One region of the Neoaquamicrobium sediminum genome, then DNA from elsewhere that is predicted to be linked to it. Evidence: predicted binding sites of a transcription regulator. Region 1 holds the regulator's gene; each other region holds the start of a gene.
What was found. Region 1 encodes PhoB, which activates phosphate uptake and scavenging genes when phosphate is short. Its sites were predicted from a motif close to TGTCATNNANCTGTCAT; they were not measured.
Positions count from the first base shown of each region.

Region 1 (10,761 bases):
AATTCGCCGATGCGCTGGAAATCGCCTTCGGCATTCCGGTCACCGTGGAAAACGACTGCAACATGATCGCCGTGGCCTTGCGCGGCCGTGCGCCCGACCGCTACCGCGACAACTTCTTCACCATCCTCCTGTCGAACGGCATCGGCATGGGGCTGGTGCTGCGCGGCGAGCTCTTTACCGGCTCGCATTCCTCGGGCGGCGAGTTCGGCCACATGATTCATGTTCCAGATGGCGCACAGTGCCGCTGCGGCCGGCGCGGCTGTATAGAGGCCTATGCGGGCAACTACGCCATATTCCGGCATGCGCGCGGCGAAAGCGAATACGCGCAGCCTGCTGCCGACATCGACGACGCGACAATGCTGGCGCTGGCGGCTGCCGCACGCGATCACGACGGCCGGGAACGCGAAGCCTTCCGCAAGGCTGGCGAGGCGATCGGCTTCGGCCTCGGCAGCCTGTTCGCGCTGTTCGATCCGGCGCCGGTGGCAATCGTCGGGCTTGGATCCTCGGCCTTCGACGTGATCGAGCCGGCGCTGCGCGACGCGATCTCGAAAACGGCCGGCGGCCAGCACAATGCCGCGATCTCGTTCGATCTCGAACCCGACGAGACGCCACTGATACGTGACGGCTGCGCACGCCAGGCATTGACCTTCGTCGATCAGGACATTTTCGCCGCAGGCACCGCCACCGACAAGGCCGTCGCCTGAACCAGATGGCGACTAACCCGGCCTCCAGGCGGTAGGCGCTGCACCGCGGCTCAACACGTAGAAACCATCCGCATCGAATTCCTGCCACGCGCCGGCCTCGCCGTCGGGCCAGATGACGCGGATTTCGCCCTTCGCCTCGTCCCCTAGCCCGAAATGATGCCAGCCGCCCTGGCCGCTGGCATGCCCTCCGCCTGACGACACCTCGCGGCGCAGCACCGTGTCACCGCAGCGAACCTCGATCCATGCGCCGAGAGCGTCGCGATTGGGCGCATCCTGCTCCAGCCGGACCTGCAACCAGCGCCCTGTGTCGCCCCCCGTATTGCGCCAGGTCTGAGCGGTGTGCCATCGGTTGACGACCACCAGATCGAGAAGCCCGTCGAGGTTGAAATCGGCCAACGCCGCGCCACGCCCAATCTTCGTGCTGGCAACGCCTGCCCGGTCGCCGGCTTCCTCGAATGTGCCGTCGGGCCGCTGCAGCAGGAGGTTGTTCGGGTCCTCCTCGGCAAAATCAGGCATCTTCGCGACATTGCCTTTCGCGACGAAGAGGTCCGCAAGGCCGTCATTGTTGACGTCCTCGAACTGCGCGTGCCACGCCGTGCTCGGCCGCAGATTGTCTCCAACATAGGGGCGGTGCGCCGTCACGCCCTTGGCGAAGGCGGTGTCGGCATAAGTGGGCCGCGGTGACGGACCTTCGCCACTCGCAAGCGTCTGCAGCTTGTTGTCGGCCATGCTGGTGAGGAAATATTCGGGGTAGCCGTCGGCATCGAGATCGTAGGACGCGATACCCATGCCCCAGATGCGCAACCGCTCCCAGCCTTCCTCCGCCGTATAGAGCGATGGCGTGGCGCCCTGCCCGATGCGCCAGAGCTGTTCCTGGCCGCCCTTGTAATATTCGCGATCGTTGGAGACGCGCAGCGACGGTGTGCCCGACCGGTTCCAGTCCGTGAAGAGCATGGAAAGCGCGCAGTAGCTGGGCTTCAGCGCAAACGGCGTGCCGAACCGATCCGCACCGGCGGCGGGACGGTGCAGCCAGTTGTCCGTGCAGGAGCCCCAGGGAAAGCCTTCTTCCTTGCGATCGATGTAGTTGCCAACCGCCAATGTCGGCCAGGAAGCCCCGCGTTCCCAGGTGGCGGCGAAGGCGGTCGACCACGCCTCGCCGCCGTCGAAGCCCCAGGTCTCGTTTGCACGCTCGAAACGACATCCGCCAAGCCCGCGCATCAATACGTTTTCACCGACACGCAGGACTGCGAGGTCGGTGATGCCGTCGCTGTCGATGTCGATCGGATAGGCGCCCGTCACGCCTTCAAGTTCGAGGCCGGCCTCGAAGCGCTCGAAACGCAGCGTTCCGCCCACGTCGCTGACATTGCGGTAGAAATGGGCCGGCGCAGAGCCGCCGGCGACATAGAGGTCGGCAAAACCGTCTCCGCTGCAATCGAATGCCGCGACACCGCCGCCGACCATGAACTCCCAGTCACCTTCGTAAACCGCGTCGACACCGGCAGTCGCCGTCTCCTCGACGAAATTCGGCACGGCCGGTCCGTCTGCGGCAAGCACGGGTACGCAAATGCCGACCGAAAGAAAGAGCGCTGAAACGACGTGGCGCATCATTCCGCTCTCCGCGTCACCAGCCCGTTGGTGTAAGCGCCAATGCAGTAGCCCTGCTCCAGCCCGCGCTCTATGGCAGCTCGATAATGGATCCCGCCATAGAGCCGCGAAATCGCTGCCTCCTCGGCCGCCTCGCGGAAGCTTTCGAAATGCCGGGGCGGCAGTCCGTCGTCCACATGGGTTTCGTCTTCGAAGGCAAACGTCGCGCCGAACAGATCCTCCAGCACGATGGCCGCAGCACCCGATTGCGTGCTGTGACCGCTGGGATATTCAGGAAACGGCGGCGTGATAAGGTCGGGCTGCCACTTCGCATCAATGTGGCGTTTTATGTACGTCACCGGGCGCACGAGATCGTAGCGGTATTTGGCTTCCCAGCATCCGATGAAGGAATCGGCGAGAACGATGCCGAGCCGCGCGAGCACGTCGACTGTGCGCTCGGCATCCGCACCTTCCGCTTCGAGCAGTTGCAGCGCAATCGAAATCCAGTGGCCGGGCGGTGTCGGCGACAGCATTGGGTCATCCGACCAGAACCGGGCGATCTCCCGCTGCTCCGGCGTCAGCCCCTTCGCCGCTTCGTAGACTTCCATGGCCTCGTTATGGAACGCGCTGCCTTTCTCCTCGCTGTAATTGGGCGGTGGCGGCACGCCGCATGTGGCGCCGTCGGGCATGGCAAATGTGCGGTTGGTGCCCCAGTTAGGCAGCAAAGGCGCCTGCTGCTGCGCGATAAGGCTGGTGGGAACCCAATGTTGTGGCCCCTCCGTTAGAACATAGTCGTGCGGAAAGCCCATGTTCTCCACGACAGCCCCACCATCGTCGGCGGACCACTCGATCACATGAGCGGCAATCACGCGCCCATACGCAAGGCTCCGCGCAAGAACGTCCGCATCGACGCCCTCCGAGACCAGAGCGTCGAGACGCTTCCCGATGGCATCCATCGCCCGCTGGCCCGTCGGCCCGGTATTGCTGAAGAAGTGACGCGTTGCGTTCGTGAGAGCGCTTTGCAACACGACCGCCTCGTCGTAGACGCCCTCAGACCGTGGAGGAAAGGCTTCGAGCCCGTTGAGCTGGCCGGCCAGAGAACGCATCCAAGGCCGCCCGCCAGCGAGCGCTTCCTGCGCGGCAACGCCCAGATAGGCCAGGGACCGGCTCGCGACGGGCGGTGAGTAGGTCGGCGTATGGCGCACCAGCTCCAGCGTGAGCCGGTACCAGGTCCGCGCAACCTCCACGGCCCTCTCGCCGGATTGCGCGCGGGCCGGGCCAACAAGACCCAGAACAGCCGCAACCAGCACGACATGGAAAAGAAAACGCATCACCGATTACGGGCCCTGCCCACTCCTCCCTCAGTGAAGGCAGGAAAGCATGGCGCACCTGCCGCCTGCAAGCGGAACTGGAGCGCAGGAGTATCGGCAGCTATGCCTCGCGGATCGCGTAGCCCGCGCCGCGTATCGTGCGGATCACATCGGGCAGACGGCCATTGTTGACCGCCTTGCGCAACCGGCCGACATGCACGTCAACGGTGCGCTCGTCGATGTAGATCGTCTCGCCCCAGACATTGTCGAGCAATTGCCCGCGCGAGAAGACGCGGCCGGGATGCTGCATCATGAATTCCAGCAGGCGGAACTCCGTCGGGCCGAGCCTGATCTCGGACTTGCCGCGATGCACGCGATGCGTCTCGCGGTCGAGCACGATGTCGCCGACCTTCAGCACGGATGAAAGCACCTCGGGCTTGGCGCGGCGCAGCAGCGCGCGGACCCGGGCGATGAACTCTGGCGTCGAGAACGGCTTGACCAGATAGTCGTCGGAACCGGTCGACAGGCCCCGTACCCGGTCCGTTTCCTCGCCGCGCGCGGTCAGCATGATGATCGGCAGGCGCTCGGTCTCCGGGCGCATCCGCAGCCGCCGGCACAGCTCGATCCCGGAAATGCCGGGCACCATCCAGTCGAGCACCAGCAGGTCGGGTGTGCTTTCCCGCAGCCTGATCTCCGCTTCGTCGCCGCGGCCGATCACCTCGACCTGATACCCTTCGGCTTCCAGGTTGTATTTGAGAAGCACCCCCAACGGCTCCTCGTCCTCCACCACCATGATCTTGGGTGCAATCATCTACAGGTCTCTCTGCGGTCACTCACTGTCGACTGTCACAGACGTCTCGTCCAGCTTCGGTCTGTTCAGCGGCAATTGCTGGCCGGTCACGATATAATACGCGTTTTCGGCGATGTTGGTCACATGGTCGCCGATGCGCTCCAGATTCTTGGCGCAGAACAGCAGATGCGTGCAGGCGGTGATGTTGCGCGGGTCTTCCATCATGTAGGTGAGCAGCTCGCGGAAGACGGCCGTGTACTGCACGTCGATTTTCTCGTCGTCTTCGCGCAGGCTTACAAGGTTTTTCGCGTCGCGTGCCTCATAGGCAGCGATCACCGCACCGACCTGGTCCATCACCATCTGGGCCATCGTGTCGATGGAATGGGAAAGCCCGCGCGGCGCCGAGCCTTCGCCCACCGCGTTGACGCGCTTGGCGATGTTCTTGGCCAGGTCGCCGATACGTTCCAGGTCTGCCGCCATGCGGATCGCGCCGACGACCGAGCGCAGATCCTGCGCCATCGGCTGGCGCTTGGCGATCAGCGTGATGGCGCGATCGTCCAGTTCGCGCTGACGGGCATCCATCACCACATCGTCCGAAATCACCCTCTGCGCCAGCGCGGTGTCGTTCTGCAACAGCGACCGGGTCGCGGCGGCGACCATCGCGCCGGCGAGATCGCCCATGTCGCGGATCAACTGGTCGATATGGCCAAGATCGTCGTCAAACGACGTGACCGTGTGCTCACCCATGTTTGCCTCCTCGGGCTCTTCCGGGATCGTCAGCCGAAGCGGCCGGTGATGTAGTCCTGCGTCCGCTTCTCGGCAGGGCTGGTGAATATCTGGTCGGTCGGGCCTTCCTCGACGAGATTGCCGAGATGGAAGAAAGCGGTGCGCTGCGAGACGCGCGCGGCCTGCTGCATCGAGTGCGTGACGATGGCGATCGTGTAGTTCTCGCGCAGTTCGTCGATCAGTTCCTCGATCTTGGCGGTCGCGATCGGATCGAGCGCGGAGCACGGCTCATCCATGAGGATCACTTCCGGCGAGACAGCGATGGCGCGCGCGATGCACAGGCGCTGCTGCTGGCCGCCCGAAAGACCGGTGCCCGGTTCCTGCAGACGATCCTTCACCTCGTCCCAGAGGCTTGCCTTCTGCAGGCTCGATTCGACGATTCCGTCCATGTCGGCCTTCGAAGAAGCGAGGCCGTGGATGCGCGGCCCGTAGGCGATGTTTTCATAGATCGACTTCGGGAAGGGATTGGGCTTCTGGAACACCATGCCGACACGCGCACGCAGTTCCACGACGTCGAGGCTGGCGTCATAGACGTCGTCACCGTCCAGTTCGATGCGGCCGGTGACGCGCGCGCCTTCGATGGTGTCGTTCATGCGGTTGAGGCAGCGCAGAAACGTCGACTTGCCGCAACCCGAAGGGCCGATGAAGGCGGTGACGGCCTTTTCGGGAATGTCGATCGACACGTCGAACAGCGCCTGCTTGGGGCCGTAGAAGACGCAGACTTCGCGCGCCTTGACCCGGACGGGGCGTGCCTCGGCATCCGGAGTCCGGATCGTGGACGACTTCATCGAATAGAGGTCCGTGCTGGCGACAATCTTCTCGGATGGCATCTGCATTTCCTTGGCCTCCGCTTCCAGATGTTCGTTCAATTTCGTCTCTCCAGTCTCGACCGCAGGAAGATCGCGATGGCGTTGAGCGTCAGCATCAGCCCTAGCAGAACGATGATCGCGGCCGACGTGCGCGCTTCGAAGAAGTTGCGGTTTTCATTGCCCTGCCAGAGATAGATCTGGACCGGCAGCGCAGAGGACTGGTCCATGGGCGTCCCGGGTATCTGTGCAACGAATGCGTTCATGCCGATCAGAAGCAGCGGTGCCGTTTCACCCAGCGCCTGCGCGACACCGATGATGGTGGCCGTCAGGATGCCAGGATAGGTGACCGGCAGAACGTGGTGGAACACGGTTTGCGTCTTCGACGCACCGAGGCCGAGTGCTGCCTGTCGCAACGACGGCGGCACGGCACGCAGGGCCGAACGCGTAGCGATGATGATCGTCGGAAGCGTCATCAGCGTCAGAACCAGGCCGCCAACCAGCGGCGCCGACAGTGGCAGCCGGAAATAGTTGATGAATACGGCGGCGCCCAGAAGACCGAACACGATAGACGGCACGGCTGCGAGGTTGTTGATGTTGACCTCGATCAGGTCCGTAAGCCGGTTCTTGGGCGCGAACTCCTCCAGATATACAGCGCTCATCACGCCGATCGGCACCGCCAGCACGATGACGACCAGCATCATGTAGAGCGAACCGACGAAAGCGCCCGCGAGGCCGGCCGATGCCGGCGCTGAGCGCGAATCCACATTTGTGAAGATGTGTCCGGCAAAGGCGAAGCGGATCTTGCCTTCTTCAAGCAGCCGGTCGGCCAGCGCGCGCGCATCGGCTGAAAGCTGCTGCTGGCTGTCAGGCAGCGAGCGGTCGATATTGCCCTTCAGCCAGTTGTCGGCATTGGCCGAGGCAAGCAGCGAGACGGCAACCGTCTGGCCGAGCAGGCCCGGGTTCTCGATGAACATGTCTCGCAGCACGAACCGCTCGCTCGTCTCCACGATGGAGAGCGCCGAGCGCGTGTCGACCTGCGCGTCGGGAGCGGCTTCGATAATCGCTGCTTCGATCAGCCGGTTCCAGTTCAGCATGGTGACCTGGCGCTGCCAGCCAAGCACCGCACGCTGATACTCGGCGGCGGATTGTCCTTCTCCCTGAACCGGCGGCTCGTCGGCGGAGAGCACTTCGGGATCGAAATAGACGTTGAGGGACAGTTCGGCCTGGGTGAATGCCGGCAGCCCCTTGTAGAGGATCATCGAGAAGAGGATCACGACGAAGCCGATGGCTGCGACGATGGCCGCGACGCCATAGGCACGGAAGCGGCGTTCCCGGGCGTGCCGGCGGGTCAGTCCGTCCTTGATCTTCTTCAGGCGGATTGCGTCGGCGTCGTCAGCCGGAGCGGTCGGACGGGAGATGATGTCGGCCATGGCTATTCGTACTGCTCCCGATAGCGGCGCACGATGTAGAGCGCGACAACGTTGAGGACGAGCGTCATCGCAAACAGCGTCAGCCCGAGTGCGAATGCGACGAGCGACTGCGGCGACGCGAAATCGGTATCGCCGGTGAGCTGATTGACGATGGTGACGGTGACGGTCGAAACCGGCTCGCCGGGATTGAGGCGAAGATAGGGACTGTTGCCGGCCGCAAGCACCACGATCATGGTCTCGCCGATGGCACGGCTGACAGCCAGCAGAAACGCGCCGACGATGCCGGGCAGCGCTGCGGGCAGGATCACCCGCTTGATCGTCTCCGACTGCGTTGCGCCGAGCCCCAGCGAGCCGTCTCGCATGGCGCGCGGCACCTGCCGGATCACGTCGTCGGACAGCGACGAGATGAACGGGATGATCATGATGCCCATCACCACGCCGGCCGTCAGCGCACTGGTGGCGCGAATATCGATGCCGAGCGTGTTGCCGATGGCAGCCAGGAACGGACCGACCGTCACCAGCGCGAAGAAGCCGTAGACGATGGTGGGAATGCCCGCCAAAACCTCGACAATCGGCTTGACCGTGCTGCGCACCTTTGGCGGTGCGTATTGCGACAGGTAGATCGCGGTCATCAGGCCGATGGGCAGCGCGACGATCATCGCGATGGTCGCAACCATCAGCGTACCCCAGAGCAGCGGCAGCAGCCCGTAGTCGCCGGAACCCGAACCCACGGAAGAAAAGCGCGGATTCCACACCGTGCCGAAGAAGAAGTCGACCGGGCTGACGAAGGTGAAGAAGCGGATCGCCTCTGAAAGCAGGGAAGCAACGATGCCGACTGTCGTCAGGATGGCTACCACGGAACAGCCGATCAGCAGCACACGGACGACACCCTCGACCTCGTTGCGGGCGCGGAGCCGCGCGGTAATGCGCCGCCGCGCCATGAAGAGGCCAAGCGCGCCGGTACCCGCTGCGGCGGCAAGCACCACGGCATAGGTGAGCAACCGGAATTCGCGCAGCGCCTGCGCCGCGGCGTTTTCCCACGGCGCGGTTTCGCCAAGCACACCGAAGCCGGTCTCGATCTGGCGGATGCGCGCAATCGCGCCTTCAAGGTCTGCCCCGGTCAGCGATGCGATCTCGGGGGGCAGTTGGGCAATGATGTAGGCCCGTGTGGCAGTGGTGCCGAGCAGCGCCCACAGACCGAGAATGAGGAGGGCGGGCAGCAAGGCCCATATGGCCGCGAGGGAGCCGTGGTAGGAGGGGCGCGAGTGGAGTTTACTTCCGCCCGTGACGAGTGATCGGCTGCGCGACCAGCCCATCTGGTAGGCGAAGCCAAGCAACACAAGCAGCAGGGCGGCAACGAGAGCTGTATTCACCGGATTCGTGCCCCAGACATCGTTGAAAGGCTGAAAGGGCGAGGCGCCATGGAAGCGCCCCGCCCATTGCAGGCTCTACTGCAGGTCGGCAGCCGTAAGGGACTTGCCCTCGCGGAACGCGGCGAGAACCTCAGCGGTCTCTTCGGCCGGAGCCGGGATCATGCCGGCGCTTTCAAGCGTGCCGCCGAGGCCCGCCATCTGGTCGGACAGGAAGAACTCGACATATTCCTCGATACCGGGGATGACGCCGATGTGCTCGCCCTTCACGTAGAAGAACAGCGGACGCGAAACCGGATACTCGCCGGCGGCGATGGTCTCGAGCGACGGGGTCACGCCGGACATGGTCGCAACCTTGAGCGAGTCGCGGTTCTGGTCGTAGAAGCTCAGGCCGAACACGCCGATGGTGTCCGGATTGGCCTGCAGGCGGGCCAGCGTCTCGGTGTAGTCACCGGCGATCTCGACCACGACATCCTGGCGCAGCGCGAGGCAGGCAGCCTCGAGAGCCTCTTTTTCCATTTCCGGCATGCCGGCATTCTCGCAGCCTTCGTGAACGACGCGCTCTTCGAAGACTTCGCGGGTGCCGTGGTTGGAAGCCGGGATCGCGACGGCGATCGGCTGGTTCGGCAGCGACTCGTCGACTTCGTTCCAGGTGGTGTAGGGGTTGTCGACCAGCTCGCCGTCGACCGGCACCTTGGCGGCGATCGCCTTGAAGACGTGGACCGGCTCGAGCGCGAAGTCTTCCTTGTCGGCGCCGGTGGCAAACACGATGCCGTCGTAACCGATCATGACTTCACGGATGTCCTTGACGCCGGCGGCGTTGCAGGCCTCGATCTCGCCGGCGCGGATGCGGCGCGACGCGTTGGCGATGTCGATGGTGTTTTCGCCGACGCCGCCACAGAACTGACGAAGGCCGCCCGACGAACCGCCGGAGCCGACGACAGGGGTCTTGAACTCGGGAAACGCGTTGCCGAACTCTTCTGCCACGATGCTGGCAAAGGGAAGAACGGTGGACGAACCGGCGATCTGGATCGTGTCCCGCGACTGCGCCGCAGCGACGCCGACCGATGCGGCAACAGCGATCGAAGCCGCCGACGCCGTGAGGAAGAATTTATTCATAGGGCCTACTCCTGCTCGGAATTCGGTTGGACGCCTTGACGCGTCGGGAGTGGCAATAACGGCCCTGTATGACAGTCGGATGACAGTTTTGCGTCAGTCGGATTAAACCCCGACCGCCGCGCGGAAAGCTCGAAAATAAAAGAACGCCACCGCCGGATAGCCGACGAAGGACTTATCCGGCCAGATGGCCCGCCTGGAGCGTTCCGCCCATCCAGCGCTCGATCTTCTGCATCAATGTCTTGGGGCTGATCGGCTTGGAAAGATAGTCGTCCATGCCGGCTTCGAGGCAACGTTCGCGGTCACCCTTGAGCGCATGTGCGGTCACGCCGATGATCGGCACATGCTCGCCCGATAAGGCCTCCAGCTCCCGGATTCTGGCCGTGGCTTCCAGGCCGTTCATTTCGGGCATGGAGACATCCATCAGGATCATGGACGGCTTCATGGTGCGATAGCCTTCGACCGCCTGCTTGCCATTGCTGACGATCTCGTAGCTATGGCCGGTTTCACCGAGTATCTGCGTGAAGACGAGCTGGTTCACCTCGTTGTCTTCGGCAACGAGAATATCGATGCGGTGTTCACCAGTTGCGGGTCGGCGCGCGATGCGCAGTTCGGGCCGCGGGGCCGCCACGGCGGGGACCGCTGCTTCCAGTGCAGGCGCAGGAGCTGCCTCTGCTGCCGGATCAGGGGCGTGTCCCCGAAATTTCTGGATCGCCGACACGAGCGCTTCAAGCAATGCCGACGACCGGGCGGGCTTGATGAGATGTGCGTCTATGTCGAGGCTGCGATATGTCGCCTGACCGAGCGACTGGTCGACCGACGTCAGCATCACGATAGGCGTTCCAGCGATCTGCGGCGTTGC
Region 1 is NZ_JAZHFV010000005.1:78,770-89,530, reverse strand. It holds gene V1479_RS15580 (ROK family protein) at 1-704, shown strand, start outside; gene V1479_RS15575 (CRTAC1 family protein) at 717-2,312, opposite strand; gene V1479_RS15570 (vanadium-dependent haloperoxidase) at 2,309-3,619, opposite strand; gene phoB (phosphate regulon transcriptional regulator PhoB) at 3,720-4,409, opposite strand; gene phoU (phosphate signaling complex protein PhoU) at 4,428-5,135, opposite strand; gene pstB (phosphate ABC transporter ATP-binding protein PstB) at 5,165-6,010, opposite strand; gene pstA (phosphate ABC transporter permease PstA) at 6,040-7,413, opposite strand; gene pstC (phosphate ABC transporter permease subunit PstC) at 7,416-8,786, opposite strand; gene V1479_RS15540 (substrate-binding domain-containing protein) at 8,862-9,902, opposite strand; gene V1479_RS15535 (PAS domain-containing hybrid sensor histidine kinase/response regulator) at 10,075-10,761, opposite strand, start outside.

Region 2 (10,761 bases), on a different contig from region 1:
CTTGCAGGCTGGGTGATGCTTGGCATGCTGACGCGGCCGCTTGACGTGCTGACGCTGGGCTCGGATGCCGCCGCAAGCATGGGGGTCGACATGCGTCGGGTCCAGTTCCTCGCCGTGTTCGGCACGGCGGCTTCTGTCGGCGCGGCTACCGCGATCGCCGGCGCGATCGGTTTCATTGGACTTGTGGTGCCCCACGTGCTGCGGCCGCTGGTTGGTGCCGTGCCATCCCGCCTGCTGCCAGCCAGCGCGCTGGGAGGCGCTACAGTGCTTCTTGCAGCAGACATACTCGTCCGCCTGATCGCACCCGGCCGCGACCTGAAGCTCGGTGTGCTTACCGCCATCGTCGGCGCGCCGTTCTTCCTGTGGCTCGTCTGGCGCACACGGAGGCGGATGCTGTGACGCTGCTGGCCCTTTCCAGTCTTTCGGCCGAACTCGGCGGCAAGACCGTGCTGCGCGACGTCGCACTGACGGTCAAGGAAGGCGAATTCGTCGGCCTGATCGGGCCCAACGGGGCCGGAAAGTCGACCCTGCTGCGCACCATCCTCGGCTTGACGCCGTCCCAAGGCAATATCGAGCTTGGCGGCCAGGCTGCCGCATCGATGAGCGCGGCGCAACGCGCCAAGCTGGTCTCCTACCTGCCGCAGGAGCGCGAGATCGCCTGGCCGGTAACCGTCGAGCGTCTTGTCGGCCTCGGCCGCGCGCCCCACCTGCCGCCTTTCGCCCGTCCCGGCGCGGCGGATGAAGCGGCGGTACGTGAGGCTATGCGGCGCATGGATGTCGAAGACTTCGCAACCCGCCGCGCCACCGAGCTTTCCGGTGGCGAAAAGGCGCGCGTGCTGATCGCCCGCGCGCTGGCGCAGGAGGCGCCCTTGATGCTGGCCGACGAGCCGACGGCCGGGCTCGATCCCGCGCACCAGATCACGCTGATGCGCGTGTTTGCCGGGCTCGCCAAGGAGGGGCGGAGCGTCATCGCGTGCCTGCACGACCTTGGACTCGCCGCACGCTGGTGTTCACGGCTGGTTCTCTTGGCCAACGGATCGATCGTCGCCGATGGCCCGCCTCGGGACGTTCTCACCGCTGCGCGTCTGCGCGACGTATATGGCATCCAGGCCTATCTGGGCGAAGACGGCGGCGGCCTCGTCGTCCACCCGCTCGACCTGGCCGAATGACGAGGCGAAGACAATGACGCAGCTGCCGCAACTCCTTGCCGAACATCTTTGCGACTGGCGCTCCGGCTGGAGCATGGGCACGTTCGGCGCGATCGCCGAGTTCCATCACGACGAAGGGGAAAAGCCGCAGGTTGACGACGCAGCCGGCCTTGCCAGAGCTACATCGAGAGGCGGTGTCCGCATCGATGCCGACCGTGTCGCCGAGATCGTGCCCCTCGCCTACGAGACCCTGAGCCCGCGCGCCCATCGCTGGACGCAGGCGGTCGCCCTGTGCATGCCGGAGGCGACAGCGCGACGCACCGCGCGCGCCGTGCTGACCGAGCTTGGGCCTGACATCGAAGCTGTGCGGCCGCAGGACCGCGATGGCGTGCTGTTCGACATGGGGCTTTCGCTGCCGCAATGCGATTTCTGCATCAGGACTGCCGATCCGGCGCTGCTCGAAATCTTGCGGCAGGCCGAAGGGCGCTCGCTGTTCGAACCCGGCAATCCGGCGATGCCAGCTATCCTCACGGCCCATCCGCACCGCGTGGCGATCACCAATATCGGTCGCGTCGAGGTTTATCAGAAGATCGGCGGGCCGGACACGGGCGGCGTCTCCCCGCCTGGACCCCACACCCACCTGTTACCCAAATTGCTCGCCACCGGTCGCACGCACTCGGCAAACACACCGATACCGAAAGGGTTGCTGCCGCTCGGCTCGCTTCATCCCGGCAATCCCGTGATCGGCGCGATGGGCGAAGACCGCCCGTTCGACGCCGCGTTGCATGAAGCCTTCCAGCAGATGCTCGTCCGTTTCGGATCGACGGAAGCCGTCGCCGAAAAGACGCGGGTGCTGGAGGCGGTTTCACGTGCCGACGAACCGACTACCTATGGTCTGCCGCGCACGCGCCTCGGCCGCGTCGCGATGCGACTGGCCCTGCGCCAGCAGGCCCATGTGACGGCAGAGGCTTCGGATACCGCGGCGCATGCCGAAATCAACCGCTGGATTGCCGCGATCGAGCCAGCGGGCGGCAACGAGGCCGACACCGACGACGACGCGCCCGGTCATTAGGCGTTCAGGTACCCACCAGCTTCAGCGGCTTGTCGAAAACGGCAAGAACGCGGCCGAGTTCATGTCCGCGCTTGAGGATCATCCCGCTCGCGGCGACCACCGAAAAAGCGCCCTGTCGTCGCGCCAGCGCCGGCGTCTTGACGATCTGGTAGAGCGGCACTTCGCTGGTGCGCCGAAAGACCGAGAACACTGCACGGTCCCGCAGATGGTCGATGGCGTAGTCGCGCCATTCGCCTGCCGCGACCATGGTGCCGTAGATTTTCAGGATCTGATCGAGCTCTCGCCGATGAAAGGTTACCGGAAGCTCATCCCGCTCGCGCCGCCTTTCGTGCAGCGGGATCAATATTGCGGAATCGTCCTTACCCTCCGCTCCGGTGCCGTGATCGGTCATGCAGTGGCCTTTCGTGACAGTTCGACGACAATACGAAGGTCGCGCTTCCAGACCGGAAATGCAAGCCCCGTTGCCCAGCGCGGGTCACGTCAGGGTTCGATGTGAAGTCGAAAAAGTTCCGTCACATTGCATCACAAAGTGCCACGGCGTGTCGTGATTGGTGATGGCTCGCCTTATTGTCGCCGCATTTTATCCAAGCTGACGCCCCATTGTGTGGCGACCATCCACCTGTTGCCTGAGACGGTTCGGTCCGGCAAGGCCCTGTAACCCCAAGCCCCCCGCCCACGGGGCAAGGTCGGATCGAACCAACTCCGGGTGAACGCCCGGACGTCGAAGGTACGACGATCCCAAAGCAAGCAATCACCGGCGCTGGTCCCAGTGCCGGTTTTTGTTTTTACGGGAACCGTCTGACGGTGTCTTCACCAGTTTGGGGGACGGGTAACGATCGCGGCGCCCAGGATCGGGCCGGGTAGTCCACCCGACACCATCTCCTGCACGAGCACGGCGCAGCCGCCGGCGCCCTTCTTGGCGACTTCGCTCATCGGCAATTCGAACCGCGCCTTCTTGCCGTGCCACATGCCTGCCGAGTGAAAGCCCGACACGGCGTTCAGATAAGTGAAGTTTCGGCCGCGATTTTCGCCGCGGGTGATTTCCACCTCGCTCGCCGCATTGAAATAGACCAGCACGACATGTGCTTCGTCGACCGAACGCGGCAATTCGCCGGTCTCGATGATGACCGAATCGCCGCTGTAGGAGACCTTGACGTCAACGACCATGCCTTCCGCGGTACCCGCCATGCGCTCTATGGCCGCCTCGACCTTGCCGCGCTTGGCGCCATTCATCTGCTGGCGGCCGTTGACGACCGCCTGGGGCGTGTAGACTGAGCGGTTCCCGAAGGCGCGGTTGTATTCCTGCTGGCGCGCGGTGTTGTCGGCGCTGGCGAGCGTGTCGCGCCAACCGAGATAGTCCCAGTAGTCGACGTGGTAGGCCAGAGCCACCACGTCACCGGCCAGCGCAAGGCGACTTAGCGTCTCGTCCGCCGGCGGACAGGAATTGCAGCCCTGGCTTGTAAAGAGCTCCACGACAGCCTTCGGCCGCTTGACATTTTCCTGCGCGAGCGCGCCATAGGGCAATGCAAGCAGGAGCACGGCCGTCGCCAGCCTCAGAAGGTTCACGCCCAATGGTTGTTTCCGAATTTCCCTGTCGGGTCCCCGACCGGACCCTTCTTGATGGCTGCGCAGATTAGGCATCGCAGCCCTCAACGGAAAGTCACGTTGCGGTGAAATTTTTGTACCAATCTTCAATGCCGTGCTTCGGAGCCGCGAATGTTTGACGATCTGCAGACCCGTTTCGACCTCTATTGCGAACGTACCGGCCCGGAATTCTGGTCAGAGCCCGTCAATGCACTGACCAATCTCGCTTTCGTCATGGCCGGACTGTGGGGCCTTTGCGCGACGCGGCGGCGCGGGAAAGACGCCTTCTCGGAATTGCTTTGCTGGTGGGTAGTGGCGATCGGCGTCGGCTCCTTCCTGTTCCACACCTTCGCCACCCGGCTCACTATGTGGGCCGACATCCTGCCGATAGCCGGCTTCACGCTTGCCTATACCCTGTTCAACCTGCGCCGATTCATGGGCCTGTCCTGGCTGTCGTCACTGATGGCGTTCGTGGCGTTCTATGTCGTAGCCGGCGTTTTCACGGCGCTCGTGCCAGACTGGCTGCGTGACGCCTCCAACGGTTCGACCGGCTATCTGCCGCCTTTCCTGGCGCTATTCGTGTTCGGTCTGCTGGTTCTGCGAAGCGGACACCCGGCCGGCTGGTACAACCTGGCAGCCGCCGGCATCTTCGTCGTATCCGTCAGCTTCCGTGCACTCGACCCGCATGTGTGCGAAGCCATGCCGCTCGGCACGCATTTCCTCTGGCACACGCTCAACGGGCTCCTTCTGGGCGTGCTGCTGGCAGCCGTTGCGCGATATGGAGCCGCAGGCGATGCCCGGCTCGCACGGCCACCCATTCAGTCGGCCGGATGAACCTGCAGGCCCCTTTGCAGTAAGCGTCGCCTTGCCGCAACTATGGTATGATCGGGGATGACACGGAGAGGTCGTTCCCATGTCCAGCTTCACAAGCGCAGTCGTATCGATACCGGGCAGTGAGCGCATTGGGCGAACGCCCTTCGGCGCGCGCATGATCGTGCATGCCACTGCTGCCGAGACCGACGGCGCCTTCGGCATGTGGGAGACGTTCACGCCACCCGGAAAAGGCCCCGCACCGCACACACATACGCGCGAGACCGAGGTCTTTCGTGTGATCCGCGGCCTCTATCGCTTCCATTGCGGTGACGACGAGTTCGACGCGCCACCCGGCTCGGTTGTGGTGCTGCCGCCGCATGTGCGTCATGGCTGGGTGAATATCAGTGACGAGGAAGGCCAGATGTTCGCCACCGTGACGCCGGGCGGCCTGGAGCAGCTGTTCCTGGAGATCGAGGCCCTTAGGACCATCACGCAGGAGGAAATTGCGGCGATGGAAGCGCGCCTCGGCATCATCAACGATGAAACCGAGGCGCTTGGCGTTTCGTTTCCCGGCTGGTGACTACGCGGCGAGATCGCGCAGAACGTACTGCAGGATGCCGCCGTTCTTGAAGTAGTCCAGCTCATCGAGCGTATCGATGCGGCAAAGGATCGGAACGTCCTTCACCGTGCCGTCGGCATATGTCACCTTGGCCACCATCTTCTGGCGCGGCTTGATGGTCTCGAGCCCGTCAATGGTGACGGTCTCGTCGCCCTTCAGGCCCAGCGACGCCCAGCTCGTGCCCTCGTCCAGCGTGAACGGCACGACGCCCATGCCGACGAGGTTGGAACGGTGGATGCGCTCGAACGACTGCGCGATCACGGCGCGAACGCCGAGCAGGTTGGTGCCCTTGGCAGCCCAGTCGCGGGACGAGCCGTTGCCGTATTCGACGCCCGCGAAGATCACCAGCGGCACGCCCTCGGCCTTGTATTGCATGGCCGCATCGTAGATCGACATCTCCTCCTTGGAGGGATAGTGGATCGTGAAGCCGCCTTCCTTGCCGTTTTCGCCGAGCATGTGGTTGCGGATGCGGATATTGGCGAAGGTGCCTCGCATCATCACCTCATGATTGCCGCGACGCGTGCCGTACTGGTTGAAGTCGGCAACGCCGACGCCGTGGTCGGTGAGATACTTGCCAGCCGGCGACGCAGCCTTGATCGAACCGGCCGGGGAGATGTGGTCGGTGGTGATCTTGTCGCCGAACAGGCCCAGAATGCGGGCGCCCTTGACCGGAGCTGTCGCGTCCGCCTTCTGGCCCATGCCCACGAAGTAAGGCGGGTTCTGCACGTAGGTCGACTGGTCGTCCCATGCATAGGTCTCGCCGGACGGTGCCTGCACCTTCTGCCAGTTCTCGTCGCCCTTGAACACGTCGGCATACTTCGTGGCGAAGATTTCGCGCGTAACGTATTTCTCGATGAATTCCTGGATTTCCTGCGTGGTCGGCCAGATGTCCTTGAGATAGACCGGCTGGCCGTCGGCGCCCTCGCCGAGCGGCTCGGTGGTCAGGTCCTTGGTCACCGTGCCGGCAAGCGCGTGTGCGACCACCAGCGGCGGCGAGGCGAGATAGTTCGCCTGCACGTCGGGCGACACACGGCCTTCGAAGTTGCGGTTGCCAGAAAGCACGGCCGCGCCGATCAGGCTCTTGTCGTTGATGGTCTTGGAGATCGGCGCCGGCAGCGGGCCGGAATTGCCGATACAGGTCGTGCAGCCGAAACCGACGAGATTGAAGCCGATCTGGTCGAGCTCCTTCTGGAGGCCGGACTTTTCGAGATATTCGGCCACCACCTGCGAGCCGGGCGCGAGCGACGTCTTGACCCACGGCTTCTGCTTGAGGCCGACGCGGTTGGCGTTGCGCGCAAGCAGGCCCGCGCCGATCAGCACCGAAGGGTTCGATGTGTTGGTGCAGGAGGTGATCGCCGCGATCACCACATCGCCATGGCCGAGGTCGAAATCCTCGCCCTCGACCGCATAGCGCTTGGAGACGTCGACGGTCTTCTTGTATTCGGTTTCGAGCGACTTGGCGAAGCCGGATGCGATGTCTTCCAGCGGGATGCGCCCTTCCGGCCGCTTGGGGCCGGCCATCGACGGCACGACGGCGCCCAGGTCGAGCTCCAGCGTGTCGGTGAAGACCGGATCAGCAATGCCGTCCTCGCGCCACATGCCCTGCGCCTTGGAGTAGGCCTCGACCAGCGCGATGCGATCCTCGTCGCGGCCCGAGGTCGTCAGGTAGCGCAGCGTTTCGTTGTCGACCGGGAAGAAGCCGCAGGTTGCGCCATATTCCGGCGCCATGTTGCCGATCGTCGCGCGGTCCGCCAGCGTCATCGAGGACAGGCCCGGACCGAAGAACTCGACGAACTTGCCGACGACGCCCTTCTTGCGCAGCATCTGCGTGACGGTCAGCACGAGGTCGGTCGCGGTCACGCCTTCCTTCAGTTTGCCGGTGAGGCGGAAGCCGATCACTTCCGGCAGCAGCATGGAAACCGGCTGGCCAAGCATGGCAGCCTCGGCCTCGATGCCGCCCACGCCCCAGCCCAGAACGCCGAGGCCGTTGATCATGGTGGTGTGGCTGTCGGTGCCGACGCAGGTGTCAGGGTAGGCGACCGTCTCGCCCTCTTCATCCTTGGTCCAGACGACCTGGCCAAGATATTCGAGGTTGACCTGATGGCAGATGCCTGTGCCGGGCGGCACGACGCGGAAGTTGCGGAACGCCTGCTGGCCCCACTTCAGGAACTTGTAGCGCTCCTCGTTGCGCTGGTATTCGAGCTCGACATTGCGGGCGAACGCCAGAGGTGTGCCGAATTCGTCGACGATGACCGAGTGGTCGATGACGAGATCGACGGGAACGAGCGGGTTGATCTTCTGCGGATCGCCGCCCAGCGAGGCCATCGCGTCGCGCATGGCGGCAAGGTCGACGACGGCCGGTACGCCGGTGAAGTCCTGCATCAGCACGCGCGCCGGCCGGTAGGCGATCTCGACGCCGGCCGTGCCCTTGTCGGTGAGCCACGCGGCAACCGCCGAGATGCTCTCTTTGGTGACCGAGCGGCCGTCCTCGTTGCGCAGCAGGTTCTCAAGCAGCACCTTCATCGAGAAAGGCAGCTTGGAAATGCCGGTCAGGCCATTCTTTTCGGCCTCAACGAGGTTGAAATAAGTGTATTCCGCACCGCCCGCATTGAGCGTCCTGCGGCAATTGAAGCTGTCGAGTGATTGTGACACGTGCGATCCCTAACGTTCGGTTGCCGATTGGGTAACGGACGCCAGTGCATGCTCATCACGCGCAAAGGTGCGGGTACGGTCATTTCCGCTGTCCGTTCCCGTGCGACCCGGCCGTTCAAGGCGGCGCGCGCGCTGGTTCGGCGCAATATGGTTCCCGTGCCGACCGCTGGCACGGTTGCCCCGCATATAGAGAATTTCGTAGAATAGTTCTAGAGCGCTTTGGGGTGAATTTGCTGCATCGCACCGGGTGGTCCGGCGCAGCCGGAGAACTGGAAGGCATGCGGCTGATTGCCGAGAACCTGGCGGGAGAACGCGGCGGAGAGCCGGTTTTCTCTGATGTAAGCTTTGCCATCGGAGAGGGCGAAGGCCTCGTCGTGACCGGTCCGAACGGGTCCGGTAAGTCGACGCTGCTGCGCATTGTCGCCGGCCTCCTGCCGGCAAGCGGCGGCCTGATTCGGCTGGACGGTGGAGGCGAGCAATGGCCAGACATAGCCTCGGCCTGCCACTATCTCGGCCACGCCAACGCGATGAAGACAGCGCTGAGCGTGGATGAGAACCTGCATTTCTGGCAGGACTTTGCCGGCGAGCCGCATCTTTCGATCGACGAAGCGCTGGACATGGTGGGCCTTCCGCAGATCGGCCACCTGCCTTACGGCTACCTCTCCACCGGACAGAAACGGCGCATCGCGATTGCCAGGCTGCTTGTCAGCTACCGTCCGGTCTGGCTGCTAGACGAACCGACGGCAGGGCTCGACAAGGCTTCTGAAGGGCAATTCGCCGCGTTGATGCGGGCGCATCTCGAGGACGGCGGCATCATCCTCGCCGCCACCCACCTGCCGCTGGGGCTCGAAGGGGCGAAGGCTTTGAAGATGGGAGAGCACCGGGAATGACGGCTCCCTACGTTGCCCCCCTCTGTCCTGCCGGACATCTCCCCCACGAGGGGGGAGATCAGCCGGCCGCGCGGCTTTCGCCAATCGCCGGCGTTGCAGTAGGAACGGTGCGCGCTAAGCTGCCGATCTCCCCCCTCGTGGGGGAGATGTCCGGCAGGACAGAGGGGGGCAACGTAGGGCGCGAGGCTGCCGTTTGCCTGCTCACACCAGGGCATGAAGCTCCATGCTAGCCCTCTATCTCCGCGACCTGCGCCTCGGCATCCGCGCCGGCGGCGGCGCGCTGGTGGGTATCCTGTTCTTCCTCGCCGTGGTGGCCGTGGTGCCGTTCGGTGTCGGACCCGACCTCAACCTGCTGGCCCGCATCGGCCCCGCCATCCTGTGGATCGGCGCGCTTCTGGCCTCGCTGCTCGGCCTCGACCGATTGTTTCAGGCAGAGCGCGAGGACGGCGCGCTGGACGTGATCCTGCTGACGGAAGGCCGTCACCTGCTGGCGCTGAGCGTCTTCGTCAAATGCCTCGCGCACTGGACGGCCGCGGTGCTGCCGCTGGTGGTCGCCTCGCCGCTGCTTGGCCTGTTCATGAACATGGACCCGCTGGGGATCGGTGCGACGACGCTGACGCTGCTCGTCGGCACGCCGGCCATCGCCTTCATCGGCGCGGTCGGAGCCGCGGTCGCGGTCGCTCTGCCGCGCGGCGGCTTGCTTGTATCGGTGCTTGTCCTGCCGCTGACCATACCCGTGCTGATCTTCGGGGTGTCCGCAGCCTACGGCGCGGTCAACGATCCCGATCCATTCCTCCCTCCCTTCCTCATTCTTGCCGCCTTGACGTTGTTCTTCGCCGTGATAGGGCCGTTTGCAGCCGCTTTGGCTCTCAAGGGCGGGTCCGACTGACGACCGTGCGGCGAAGACACTCACGCGAGTTTGATCCGCCGCAATTGCAAGCGCCCGAGCCTGAGCCTAAGAAAAGCGCATGAGCGACACTGCAACCGCACAGTCAGCACGCTGGATCGACCTAGCCAACCCGACCCGTTTCGTCGCGCTGGCCGACAGGCTTGTGCCGTGGCTGGCAGCGCTCTCCGCCCTGACTCTGGCAGCCGGCATATGGATGGGTTTCGCAGCACCCGAAGACTACCAGCAGGGCATCACCGTACGGATCATGTACCTGCACGTGCCGTTCGCGTGGCTGGCGATGATGTGCTACTCGCTGATGGCCGTCTCGACGCTCGGCACGCTGGTCTGGCGGCATCCGTTGGCCGACGTCTCGCTGAAGGCGGCCGCACCCGTCGGCGCCGCGTTCACGCTTCTGGCACTCGCCACCGGTTCGATCTGGGGCAAGCCGATGTGGGGCACATGGTGGGTCTGGGACGCACGCCTGACCTCCGTCTTCATCCTGTTCCTGATGTATCTGGGCATCATCGCGCTGACGCGCGCCCTCGACGATCCTTACCGCAGCGCGCGCGCCGCCGCGATCGTCACGCTGGTCGGCTTCGTGAACATTCCCATCATCAAGTTCTCGGTCGACTGGTGGAACACGCTGCACCAGCCGGCGTCGGTCATCCGGCTCGATGGCCCGACGATCCATCCGACGCTGCTGTGGCCGTTGCTCGTCTGCGCGCTCGGCTTCACGCTGCTGTTCTTCACCCTGCACATGATGGCAATGCGAACGGAAATCTGGCGACGCCGGGTTACCGCGATGCGGCGGCTGGCAGCCCGGTCGGCCGACGCGGAAAGGACCGCTTCGTGAGCGCGCATGCCCTCTACGTCTCTGCCGCCTATGGCATCTCCGCGTTGGTGATCCTTGGCCTGATCGGCTGGATTCTGATCGACCAGCGCAACCGCAAACGTGAATTGTCCCGGCTCGAGGCGGCAGGCATCCGCCGCCGCTCTGACGCGAGGCCGGCCACGCAATGAGCACTGAAACGGAAAGCGCCCGGCCCAGGTCGCGGCGGCTCTGGCTGGCCCTGCTGCCGCTTGGGCTTTTCATG
Region 2 is NZ_JAZHFV010000001.1:14,404-25,164, forward strand. It holds gene V1479_RS00065 (FecCD family ABC transporter permease) at 1-399, shown strand, start outside; gene V1479_RS00070 (ABC transporter ATP-binding protein) at 396-1,169, shown strand; gene V1479_RS00075 (DUF6925 family protein) at 1,183-2,220, shown strand; gene V1479_RS00080 (DUF2794 domain-containing protein) at 2,225-2,611, opposite strand; gene V1479_RS00085 (DUF1223 domain-containing protein) at 3,031-3,786, opposite strand; gene V1479_RS00090 (ceramidase domain-containing protein) at 3,937-4,638, shown strand; gene V1479_RS00095 (cupin domain-containing protein) at 4,718-5,197, shown strand; gene acnA (aconitate hydratase AcnA) at 5,198-7,888, opposite strand; gene ccmA (heme ABC exporter ATP-binding protein CcmA) at 8,167-8,778, shown strand; gene ccmB (heme exporter protein CcmB) at 9,002-9,667, shown strand; gene V1479_RS00115 (heme ABC transporter permease) at 9,747-10,520, shown strand; gene ccmD (heme exporter protein CcmD) at 10,517-10,687, shown strand; gene V1479_RS00125 (DsbE family thiol:disulfide interchange protein) at 10,684-10,761, shown strand, end outside.
Region 2: the regulator PhoB is predicted to act here: its motif matches at 2,625-2,641, upstream of V1479_RS00080 (DUF2794 domain-containing protein).

Region 3 (10,761 bases), on a different contig from region 1:
CGATCCGCTTCATGCCGGCCGAGCCGGGGCGCGTCTACCGCAAGATCGCCTATGGTCCGCTGCTCGACGTCTTCTTCCTGGACCTGCGCTCCTATCGCGGCCCCAACGGCGCCTCGATGGAAGAGGAAATGACCGACGCGTCGCGAATTCTCGGCGCGGAGCAAATGCGGTGGCTGAAGCGGGAGCTGGCGAACTCGCGTGCAACCTGGAAGGTGATCGCATCCGACATGCCGATCGGCGTGATCGTGTGGGACGATTTCATGGAGAGCAGCGGCGCGGAGGCGATCGCCAATGGCGATCATGGCCCGGCCAAGGGGCGGGAGCTGGAGATTGCCGACCTGCTGCGCTTCATCAAGAATGCCGGTATCGACAATACGGTGTGGATGACCGCCGACGTTCACTACACGGCGGCGCACTATTACGATCCGAACAAGGCGCAGTTCCAGGACTTCAATCCGTTCTGGGAATTCATCTCCGGACCGATCCATGCCGGCACCTTCGGCCCGAACGATCTCGACATGACGTTCGGACCCGAGGTGAAATACGTGAAGGCGCCTACCGCAGAACAGGGCGCCAACCTGCCGCCCTCGGCCGGGCTGCAGTTCTTCGGCATCGCGGACATCGACGGCCAGACCGAGCAGATGACGGTTCGGCTGATGGATCGCGACGACAACGAACTCTACAGCGTGACGCTCGATCCGGTGCATTCGACCTGATTGCAGGGTCTTCCGCGAAACCGCCGCTGCCGAAAGGAGCGGCGGTTTTCGTCGTGCCGCAGGAACGTCAGGCGCCGAGCTGGTCGCGATAGCGGCGCGAGCCCCTGATCTCCGAGCCGTCGCGTAGCCGAATGCGGAAATCACCGTCACCAGCCGGAACGATTTCGGTGACCATCGAGCGGTTGACGAGATGCGAGCGGTGGACCCGCACCATGTCGACGCCTGCCTCGCGGAGCTGCTGCTCCAGTGCCGTCAGCGTCACACGCGGCAGCAGGGTCCGTCCGCCCGCGCGAATTTCGGCATAGTTGCCCGCCGCGCGCGCCCATTGCGTGGTGCCGGCGTCGATGAAGAAGGAGCGGCCGCCCGATTTCAACGTCAGCCGCCCGGTCTCGCGGGCCTCGGCGCGCGTAGCCGCCGCCTCGCGCCTGCTTTCCTCGACGCTGCGGGACAGGGTCGCGATGGCGATGATGCCGGCATAGGGGAACAGGTCCTTGCGGAACTCATAAACCAGATCGGTCACCGGGTCGTCGAAGAACCAGTAATTGCCGCCGAGCACCAGCGGCGCCAGGAAGGTGCGCAGCAGGACCATGCCGGCGATATGCAGCAGGGAGAACGCCACGCTGCCGGCCGCCAGTATGGCGAGCGTGCGCAGCAGCTCCCCCGGGGCGAGCGGAAACCGCCTTTCGAGCAGGATAACCAGCGGCACCAGCGCAAGGATCACCGCGATGCTGGTGAACTCGTAGAACCATGGCTGCAGCGGGTCGACCGCCAGTCCGATGCGCACGGCGTCGGTCCACCAGGAGGCGGCGTTGATCGCCGCGACGAGAGGAAAGAACGTCAGGCAAATGAGGAAGACGCGGCGGCCGATCCGCCGCTCGATTTCATCGTCGCTGAGGACTTCGGGCATCGTCATGACGCGACAGGTGCTCCTGTTGGCGTCCGCCGCTCGTCCCACCTGCGCCGCCACTCGTCACGGGCGCCGGATCGCGCCGTGCCGTTCGTCCCGCCGGGCCGGCGTCCGTCACCGGGCGCTATCAGCCGTCGGGCGACGGTGACTAGGCTCGCTCCGCAACACAGCTTTCGGAGACCATTCATGTCCGCCCTCATTTCCGTTCCGCAATCCACGCGTCGCCACGATCTCGACTGGCTGCGCGTTCTCGCCTTCGGCGCGCTCATCTTCTACCACATCGGCATGTTCTACGTGACGTGGGGCTGGCACGTGAAGAGCGACCACGCCTCGCCGTTCCTGGAGCCAGCCATGTTGCTGCTCAATCCGTGGCGTCTCGCCCTCCTGTTCTTCATCTCGGGTGTCGCGCTGCGCTTTGCGGCCGACGCGCGCGGCTTCAAGGCGCTGCTGCCGGAACGGAGCGCGCGCCTCTTCGTGCCGCTTGCCTTCGGCATGCTGGTGCTGGTCGTGCCCCAGGCCTATTTCGAGCTCTGCTACAAGGGCGAATTCCGGGGCAGCATCGTCGACTTCTATCCGCGCTATCTCGGTTTCGGGGAAGGCTTCTCGATCATAACGCCGACCTGGAATCACCTGTGGTATGTCGCCTATGTGCTCGTCTATACGCTGCTGCTGGCAGGGCTGGCCCCATTGCTGAAAACCGTCGAAGGCAATTTCGGCTGCACCGTTACCGGTTGGCTGCGGCGGCATCCTGCAACGATCCTGCTCATTGCCGCGCCCTTCGCGTTCTACGCGCTCGTGCTCAATCCGCTGTTCCCGACCACCCACGCGCTGGTCGGCGACTGGGCAACGCACGCAAACTATCTGACCGTGCTTCTGGTCGGCTGGTTCGCGGCCCGCAACGAGACATTCTGGTCGGCGGTCGACCGTGTGCTGCCGGTTGCGGGAGCGATCGCCCTGGCGCTCGGCGTCACGATCATTGTCGCAAGGCTCAACCTTGACGAATTTCGCCGGATCGACGGTTTCTGGCCGGTCTTCGGCGTGGTTCGCACGATTTACGCATGGACCGTTATCACCACGTTGCTCGGTCTGGCGCGGCGGTTCCTCAATTGGACCTCGCCAGCGCTGAAATACATGACCGAGGCGGTATTCCCCTGGTACATCCTGCACCAGTCGATCATCGTGGTGGTTGGCTATGCGATGATCGGTTCGGGGTTGCCGGTGTGGGGCGAGGCGACCATCATCGTGGTCGCGACTGTCGGCGGCTGCCTGATCCTCCATGAATATGTCATCCGGCGGGTCTGGTGGCTGCGGCCGCTCTTCGGCCTCAAGCGCACCAGCACAGGGCGCAGGGCCGGTGCAGCCGGTGCGATGGCTTGAGGAAGCCGGCCTCTCCTCCGTTTTTGTGCGCGGGAGGGGCAGGCCCTTCGGCTTCGAATGCCGAAGGTTCGGCAGCCCCCTTTCGCATTTGCGAAAAAGCCTGTAAGAGCGCGGCAACCGAAAACGCCCGTGCCCTGCCGGGCCTGCCGAACCTCCGAGAGACCTATGAAGCTCCGCAACATCGCGATCATCGCGCATGTCGACCATGGCAAGACCACGCTCGTCGACGAATTGCTCAAACAGTCGGGCTCGTTCCGCGAAAACCAGCGCGTCGCCGAACGCGCGATGGACTCGAACGATCTCGAGAAGGAGCGCGGCATCACCATCCTCGCCAAGGCCACGTCGGTGGACTGGAAGGATACGCGCATCAATATCGTCGATACCCCCGGCCACGCCGACTTTGGCGGCGAGGTGGAACGCATCCTGTCGATGGTGGACGGCGCGATCGTGCTGGTGGACGCTGCCGAAGGCCCGATGCCGCAGACCAAGTTCGTGGTCGGCAAGGCGCTGAAGGTCGGCCTCAAGCCGATCGTCGCGATCAACAAGATCGACCGGCCGGACGCACGCCACATCGAAGTCGTCAACGAGGTTTTCGACCTGTTCGCCGCCCTCGACGCTACCGACGAGCAGCTCGATTTCCCGATCCTCTACGGTTCGGGCCGCGACGGCTGGATGGCGGAAGCGCCGGAGGGGCCGAAGGAAGACGGGCTGGCGCCGCTGTTCGACCTCGTGCTCAAGCACGTTCCGGAGCCGACGGTGAAGGAAGGTCCGTTCCGCATGATCGGCACCATTCTCGAGGCCAATCCGTTCCTCGGCCGCATCATCACCGGCCGCATCGAATCGGGCTCGCTCAAGCCGAACCAGGCGGTGAAAGTGCTGCACCACGACGGTTCGCTGCTCGAGAACGGCCGCGTCTCCAAAATCCTCGCCTTCCGCGGGCTTGAGCGCCAGCCTATCGAAGAAGCACAGGCCGGTGACATCGTCGCCATTGCCGGGCTTTCCAAGGGCACGGTCGCCGACACGTTCTGCGATCCGTCCATTTCCGAGCCGATGCAGGCCCAGCCGATCGATCCGCCGACGGTGACGATGTCCTTCATCGTCAACGATTCGCCGCTGGCCGGCACCGAGGGCGACAAGGTGACGAGCCGCGTGATCCGCGACCGCCTGCTCAAGGAGGCCGAAGGCAACGTCGCGCTCAAGATCGAGGAATCGGCCGACAAGGATTCCTTCTACGTCTCCGGCCGTGGCGAATTGCAGCTCGCGGTGCTGATCGAGACCATGCGTCGCGAGGGCTTCGAGCTTGCCGTCTCGCGTCCGCGCGTGGTCATGCAGAAGGACGAAGACGGCAACCTGCTCGAGCCGATCGAGGAAGTGGTCGTCGACGTCGACGAGGAACATGCCGGCGTCGTCGTTCAGAAGATGTCGGAACGCAAGGCCGAGATGGTCGAGCTGCGCCCTTCCGGTGGCAACCGCCAGCGCCTCGTCTTCCACGCACCGACGCGCGGCCTCATCGGCTACCAGTCGGAACTGCTGACCGACACCCGTGGCACGGCGGTGATGAACCGGCTGTTCCACGCCTACCAGCCTTACAAGGGCGAGCTGCCCGGCCGCGTCAACGGCGTGCTGATCTCCAACGACCAGGGTGAGGCCGTCGCCTATGCGCTGTTCAACCTGGAGGATCGCGGCCCGATGGTGGTCGACCCCGGCGTGAAGGTCTATCAGGGCATGATCATCGGCATCCACAGCCGCGACAACGACCTCGAGGTCAATGTGCTGAAGGGCAAGAAGCTGACCAACATCCGCGCGGCCGGCAAGGACGAGGCGGTGAAGCTGACGCCGCCGATCCGCATGACGCTTGAGCGTGCGCTGTCGTGGATCCAGGACGACGAGCTGGTCGAGGTGACGCCGAAGTCGATCCGCCTGCGCAAGCTCTATCTCGACCCCAACGAGCGCAAGCGCTTCGAGAAGCAGCGGACGGCCGGCGCGGCTTAATTTTCGCTCACGGGCCGCATCGCCGCCTCGCGGCGGCTGGCCCTCCGCGGGGCGCCGGACGACCGGCGGCCCGCAGTCGCGGGCTCGGCTTGCGGCCGTTGCTCCCGATTTAATCTTGCCGCTTGCGCGTTCAGAGCCTATTGAAGCCGTCTCCGAAACAATGCGGATGCCCCGAGCTTTGCCACAGTAACGACCGGTCTCATCGTCAGTCCCCAACGGGTGCGCCAACGCGCCCGCGAGATCGTCTTCGTTCGCGAGGGGCGGCGGTTCGAGACCGGTATGGCATCGCCTGCCTCCGGACACGCCGTTCCGAACATCTCCTAGCGCCGCCGCACCGAGCCTCCTTCGAGGCGTCTCGCCCCGCATGCCCCGCCGGACCCTTTTCAAGGGCAAGCGCTTATGCCGGGCACCCTGTGCATCACCTGGACCATTACATCTTCCGCCTCACCCATGCCGATCCTGACCTGCGCACGCTGCGACACGCGGCGCGCATTCGCCAGCAGCGGCCGGTTTCGGCTCAACGCCAACGGCAAGCGTCTCGACGCATGGCTGATCTATCGCTGCACCGTCTGCGACCAGACTTGGAATCGGACAATCTTCGAGCGCCGGGCCCGAAATACGGTCGATCCGGCGTTGCTCGACGCATTGCAGCGCAACGATCCTGGGTTTGCGACGAAAACCGCCCTCGACGTGACCGGCATCAAGCGCTGGGAGTCCGGTGGCGATCATATCGGCCTATCGGTTGCCAAGGCGGTCGCTTCAACCTGCAAAGCAGATGTCGCACTTCTGGAGATCACCATGCGCATGCCGTCGCCGGTGCCAAGCATTCGCTGCGACAAGGTGCTGGCGCTTGGGCTCGGCGTTTCGCGAAGCGCTGTCGACAAACTGGCGCGGGGCGGACGACTGGCGTTCGAGCCGGGGGCGACGACTGCACTGGCCAGACCCTTGCGCGACGGGCAGCGGGTATGGCTCACGCTCGACGGGTTGGTCAATGCGGCGCTTCTTCTCGCCGCCGCTTCCGGACAGTCTGACATCCCCGTGTCAGCAGCGTCTGCACCGCTCGATTGACAGCGTCCGGCTTCCGGCGATGATGCGGGCTTTCCATCGGGAGGCCTGCATCGTGGACCTGGCATTTCTGATCACCGCGCTGATCGTCGTCGCATCGCCGGGCACCGGCGTTCTCTACACGCTTGCGGTGGCGCTCGGTCGCGGCGGGGTCGCATCCGTGTCGGCTGCGTTCGGCTGCACGCTGGGCATTATTCCGCATATGGTGGCCGCGATCCTCGGACTTGCGGCGCTGATGCATACCAGCGCGGTGCTGTTCCAGATCGTCAAGTTCGCGGGTGTTGCCTACCTTCTGTGGATGGCCTGGAACACGCTGAAGGAGCGCGGCCTGCTCGATGCCCAGCCGGAACGGTCCCGGCTGTCGCATTTCGCGATTGCCCGGCGCGGCGTACTGATCAACATCCTCAACCCGAAGCTTTCGATCTTCTTCCTCGCCTTCCTGCCGCAATTTGTGCCGGCTGATGCAGCCGCGCCGACGGCCACTATGGTCTGGCTCGCCCTGATATTCATGGCGATGACCTTCGTGGTCTTCGTCATCTACGGCCAGATGGCCGCACTGGTGCGCGGGCGTGTGCTGTCGAGCCCGGTCGTCATGGCGTGGCTGCGGCGGAGCTTTGCCGCCGCGTTTGCGCTGCTCGGCCTGCGGCTGGCACTGTCGACACGGTAGACGCCGTGACCCGGGAGGGCTGAACAATGGAACTGACTTCGCTCGTCGTTTTTGCCGGCGCCCTGCTGGTTGCAGCCGGCTCTCCCGGCCCTTCGATCGCAGCGCTGGTGGCGCGTGTGATCTCCAAGGGTTTTCGCGACGTCTTCCCGTTTCTGGCCGCGATGTGGATCGGCGAGGCGATCTGGCTGTCGATGGCCGTCTTCGGCCTCGCCTTCGTGGCGCAGTCCTTTCACATGGCCTTTGTCGTGCTGAAATGGGCGGGCGTCGCCTATCTCTGCTGGCTCGCCTGGAAGATGTGGACGGCACCCGTGACGATCCGCGAAGGCGAGATGCCGCGTGCCGAGTCGCCGTGGCGGCTGTTCATGGCCGGCATGGCCGTCACGCTCGGCAATCCCAAGATCATGATGTTCTACATGGCATTGCTGCCGACCATCATCGATCTCGGCACGGTGACTCTGGTCGGCTGGGCCGAGCTGACGGCGACGATGGCTCTCGTGCTGATCGCCATAGATCTCTTCTGGGTCGCGGCAGCCGTGCAGGCGCGTCGTCTGCTGCGCAGCCCACGCGCCATGCGCGCCGCCAACCGGGTCTCGGCGACAACCATGGCGGGGGCCGCCGCCGCGATTGCCGCGCGGTCGTGATGTTCCTTATCGGCGTCCAATGGAGCCAGAAAGTTCAGACCGACTCCAAGAGATTCATACTGTCTGACGTACCAACTTTCCAACCGGCGAAGCAGCCCAGTACTCCGCACGCGGTGCACCGGGTCCCGACGTAGAGCCAGCGAATGCCGCCCCGGTCGGGATAGATTGAAAACCCGACACCCACATTGGTGGACTCCGATCCACATTCAATGCATTTCAGACGCTCCGGCTCAGCGTCGTTCCAGTATTCGCCGCTGTCACATATGAAATGCTCGGATGCACAACTCGTACACGTTCGCCGCGCGACACTCTCATTGTCGTCCGCGTCCAAGAGAAACGCTAACGATCCGCAGTTGCATTGAGCAAACCGGAGTTCGTGAACCTCATACCCTTTGGGGGCATAGGCTACCAAGAAGCCTGCGATATCGCTCGGCTCGCTGCCAACCCACCAGGTGCCTGACGTATCTATGCTCATCGTTTACCGTGCCATGGCGTGGTATTCGGCGTTGGGGCGCATGTCGATGGCGGCCGCGACGCGGTTGGACATGTTGAAGAAGGCGGCGGTCGAGGCGATGTCCCAGATGTCGCGCTCGGAAAAGCCGGCATCGCGCAGGCCCTGCCGGTCGGCCTCCTCGATCGTGTCGGGCCGCTCGGTCAGCTTCACGGCGAAATCGAGCATGGCTTTCTGCTTCGCTGTCAGATCGGCTGCGCGATAGTTCATCACCATCATCTCGCCGAGCGCCGGGTCCCCGGAGAGCTGGCGCACCGCCGCGCCGTGGGCCGTGAGGCAGTAGTAGCAATGGTTCACCGACGACACGGCGACCGCGATCATCTCGCGCTCGAGCTTCGAAAGGCCCGAATCGCCAAGCATCAGGTCGTTATACATGTCGGTGAAGGCGCGCAGCTTCTTTTCGTTGAACGCATAGGCCAGAAGCACGTTGGGCACGAGGCCAAGCTTCTCCTCGCATTTGGCGAAATAGGCCTTTGTTGCATCGGAAAGCTCGCCCTCCTGCGCCAGATCCAGCGCCGTCACCTTTTCGCCCATCGCTTCATCTCCCTTTCATCGCTTGTCTGCATATTCGCCGCGCGCCGGTGGTCAACCCGGCTCGTCAAACCGTTTTTGTCTGCTACGATACCGACAAAAGTATTATTTGGGAGAGGGAATCGCCATGGTTGCGGGCACCAGGAAGCCGACCGCCACAAAGTCGAAAACGGCTGAAGTGGAGAAGCTTGCGGCCTTCCTCAAGGCAAGGGCCCCGGCCGAAGACCTTTCCGATTACGATCCCGGCGTCTTCGAACATGCGGCCGGGCTAGCTTACGCGGCACTGAAGCGGCACAAGCGCGGCGACAGCGTGATCTCCATCGACGAGGACCCGGCGCTCCTGCGGCACGGCCGCCCGGTTTCCGCGATCACCATCGTCAACGATAACATGCCGTTCCTGTTCGATTCGATCACCGGCGAGATCGCCGAGAGCGCCGGCGAGGCGTCGCTGGTGCTGCACCCGGTCATTCTGGTCAAGCACGACAAGAACGGCGTCGCCGATCTGGTCGGCGACGGGTCGGCTGGCAAGTCCGACCCTCAGGCGGACCGCGTCAGCCTCATCCATGTGCATGTCGCGCGCATGGGCAAGGAAGCGGCGGAAGCGCTCAAGGGCCGGCTGGCGCATATCCTCTCGCAGGTGCGGGCCGCCGTCAGCGACTGGAAACCGATGCTTGCCCGGCTCGATCAGGCGATCCACGATTTCCGCTACGTGCCGGTGCCGCTCGACAAGGACGAGGTGACCGAGAGCATCGCGTTCCTGGAATGGCTGCGCGACGACAATTTCACCTTCCTCGGCATGCGCGAGTTCAAATATGTCGGGGGCGAGAAGAGCGGCTCGCTCGAGCGCACCAAGAAGGTAGGCCTCGGCATTCTCGCGGACCCTGATGTGCGGGTTTTGCGTCGCGGCGCCGAGCCGGTGACCACCACGCCCGAGATCCGCGCATTCCTGCACGGGCCGGAGCCGCTGCTGGTCACCAAGGCGAACGCCAAGTCGGTCGTCCACCGGCGCATCTATCTCGATTATATCGGGGTCAAGACCTTCGACGCGAAGGGCAAGCTGACCGGCGAATTGCGGATCGTCGGCCTGTTCACCTCGACGGCCTATACGCGCTCGGTGATGAAGATCCCCTATCTGCGCTCGAAGGCCAACGCCGTCATCGCGCGGTCCGGGTTCGATCCGGGCGACCACTCCGGCAAGGCGCTCATCAACGTGCTGGAATCCTATCCGCGCGACGAGCTGTTCCAGATCAGCGTTCCGATTTTGCGCAAGCATGCCGAGGCGATCCTGGCGCTGGGCGAGCGGCCGCGCGTGCGGGCACTTTTCCGCGTCGACCAGTTCGATCGCTTCGTCTCCGTCATCGTCTTCGTGCCGCGCGACCGCTACGATTCCAACGTGCGCGAGCGGATCGGCGATTTTCTCAAGACGATCTTTGACGGACGTTTGTCGGCTTATTATCCGGCCTTCCCGGAAGGCAGCCTCGCCCGCGTCCACTTCATCATCGGCCGCTCGGGGGACAAGACCCCGAAGGTCGAGACCGCTGCGCTCGAGGCGGGTCTGCGCGCCATCGTGCGCACTTGGGACGACGCTCTGCGCGAGGCGGCCGCCGATGCCGGCGTGGCGCCCGCGATGGTGGCCATCGCCAACCGCCTGCCGCAGAGCTATCGCAACTCGTTCCCGGCAGACATTGCGCTGCGCGACGCGGGCAGGATCGCGAATGTCGGCCCTGAGAACCCCATTGCGATCGATTTTTACAGGCTTGGAGACCACACAGCTTCCGATGCCGGACTGAAAATCTATCATCACGGCATGCCGGTGGCGCTGTCCAAGCGCGTGCCGCTTCTCGAAAACATGGGCTTCCGCGTCATCAGCGAGCGCACGTTCGAGATCGAGGCCGAGGAGGGTGCGGCTCCGACCTTCGTCCACGACATGGAGCTGGTCAACGGCTTCGGGCAGCCGATCGACCTTTCCGACGGCGGCGCGTTGCTGGAGGAGGTCTTCCTGTCGGTCTGGCGCGGCGAAACCGACAACGACGCCTATGCCGCGCTGGTGCAGACCGCGGGCATGGGCGCCCATCAGATACAGCTCCTGCGGGCCTACGGGCGCTACCTCCAGCAGGCCGGCATTCCGCAGAGCCAAGATTTCATCGCAGCCGTGCTCAACCGCTATCCCGACATCGCAAGGGCGCTGTTCCAGCTTTTCGAGGCGCGGTTCGATCCGGCCATGCAGAAGGAGGGCGAAGTCACCGCCCTTCACATCAAGGCGGCGATCAAGGACGCGCTCGACGCGGTGCCGAACCTTGACGACGACACCATTCTGCGCCGTTACCAGAACCTTATCGAATCCTCGTTGCGCA
Region 3 is NZ_JAZHFV010000001.1:117,061-127,821, reverse strand. It holds gene V1479_RS00595 (alkaline phosphatase D family protein) at 1-716, shown strand, start outside; gene V1479_RS00590 (LytTR family DNA-binding domain-containing protein) at 784-1,629, opposite strand; gene V1479_RS00585 (acyltransferase family protein) at 1,810-3,000, shown strand; gene typA (translational GTPase TypA) at 3,166-4,992, shown strand; gene V1479_RS00575 (DUF1062 domain-containing protein) at 5,392-6,060, shown strand; gene V1479_RS00570 (LysE family translocator) at 6,113-6,724, shown strand; gene V1479_RS00565 (LysE family translocator) at 6,751-7,365, shown strand; gene V1479_RS00560 (peroxidase-related enzyme) at 7,844-8,410, opposite strand; gene V1479_RS00555 (NAD-glutamate dehydrogenase) at 8,535-10,761, shown strand, end outside.
Region 3: the regulator PhoB is predicted to act here: its motif matches at 8,413-8,429, upstream of V1479_RS00555 (NAD-glutamate dehydrogenase).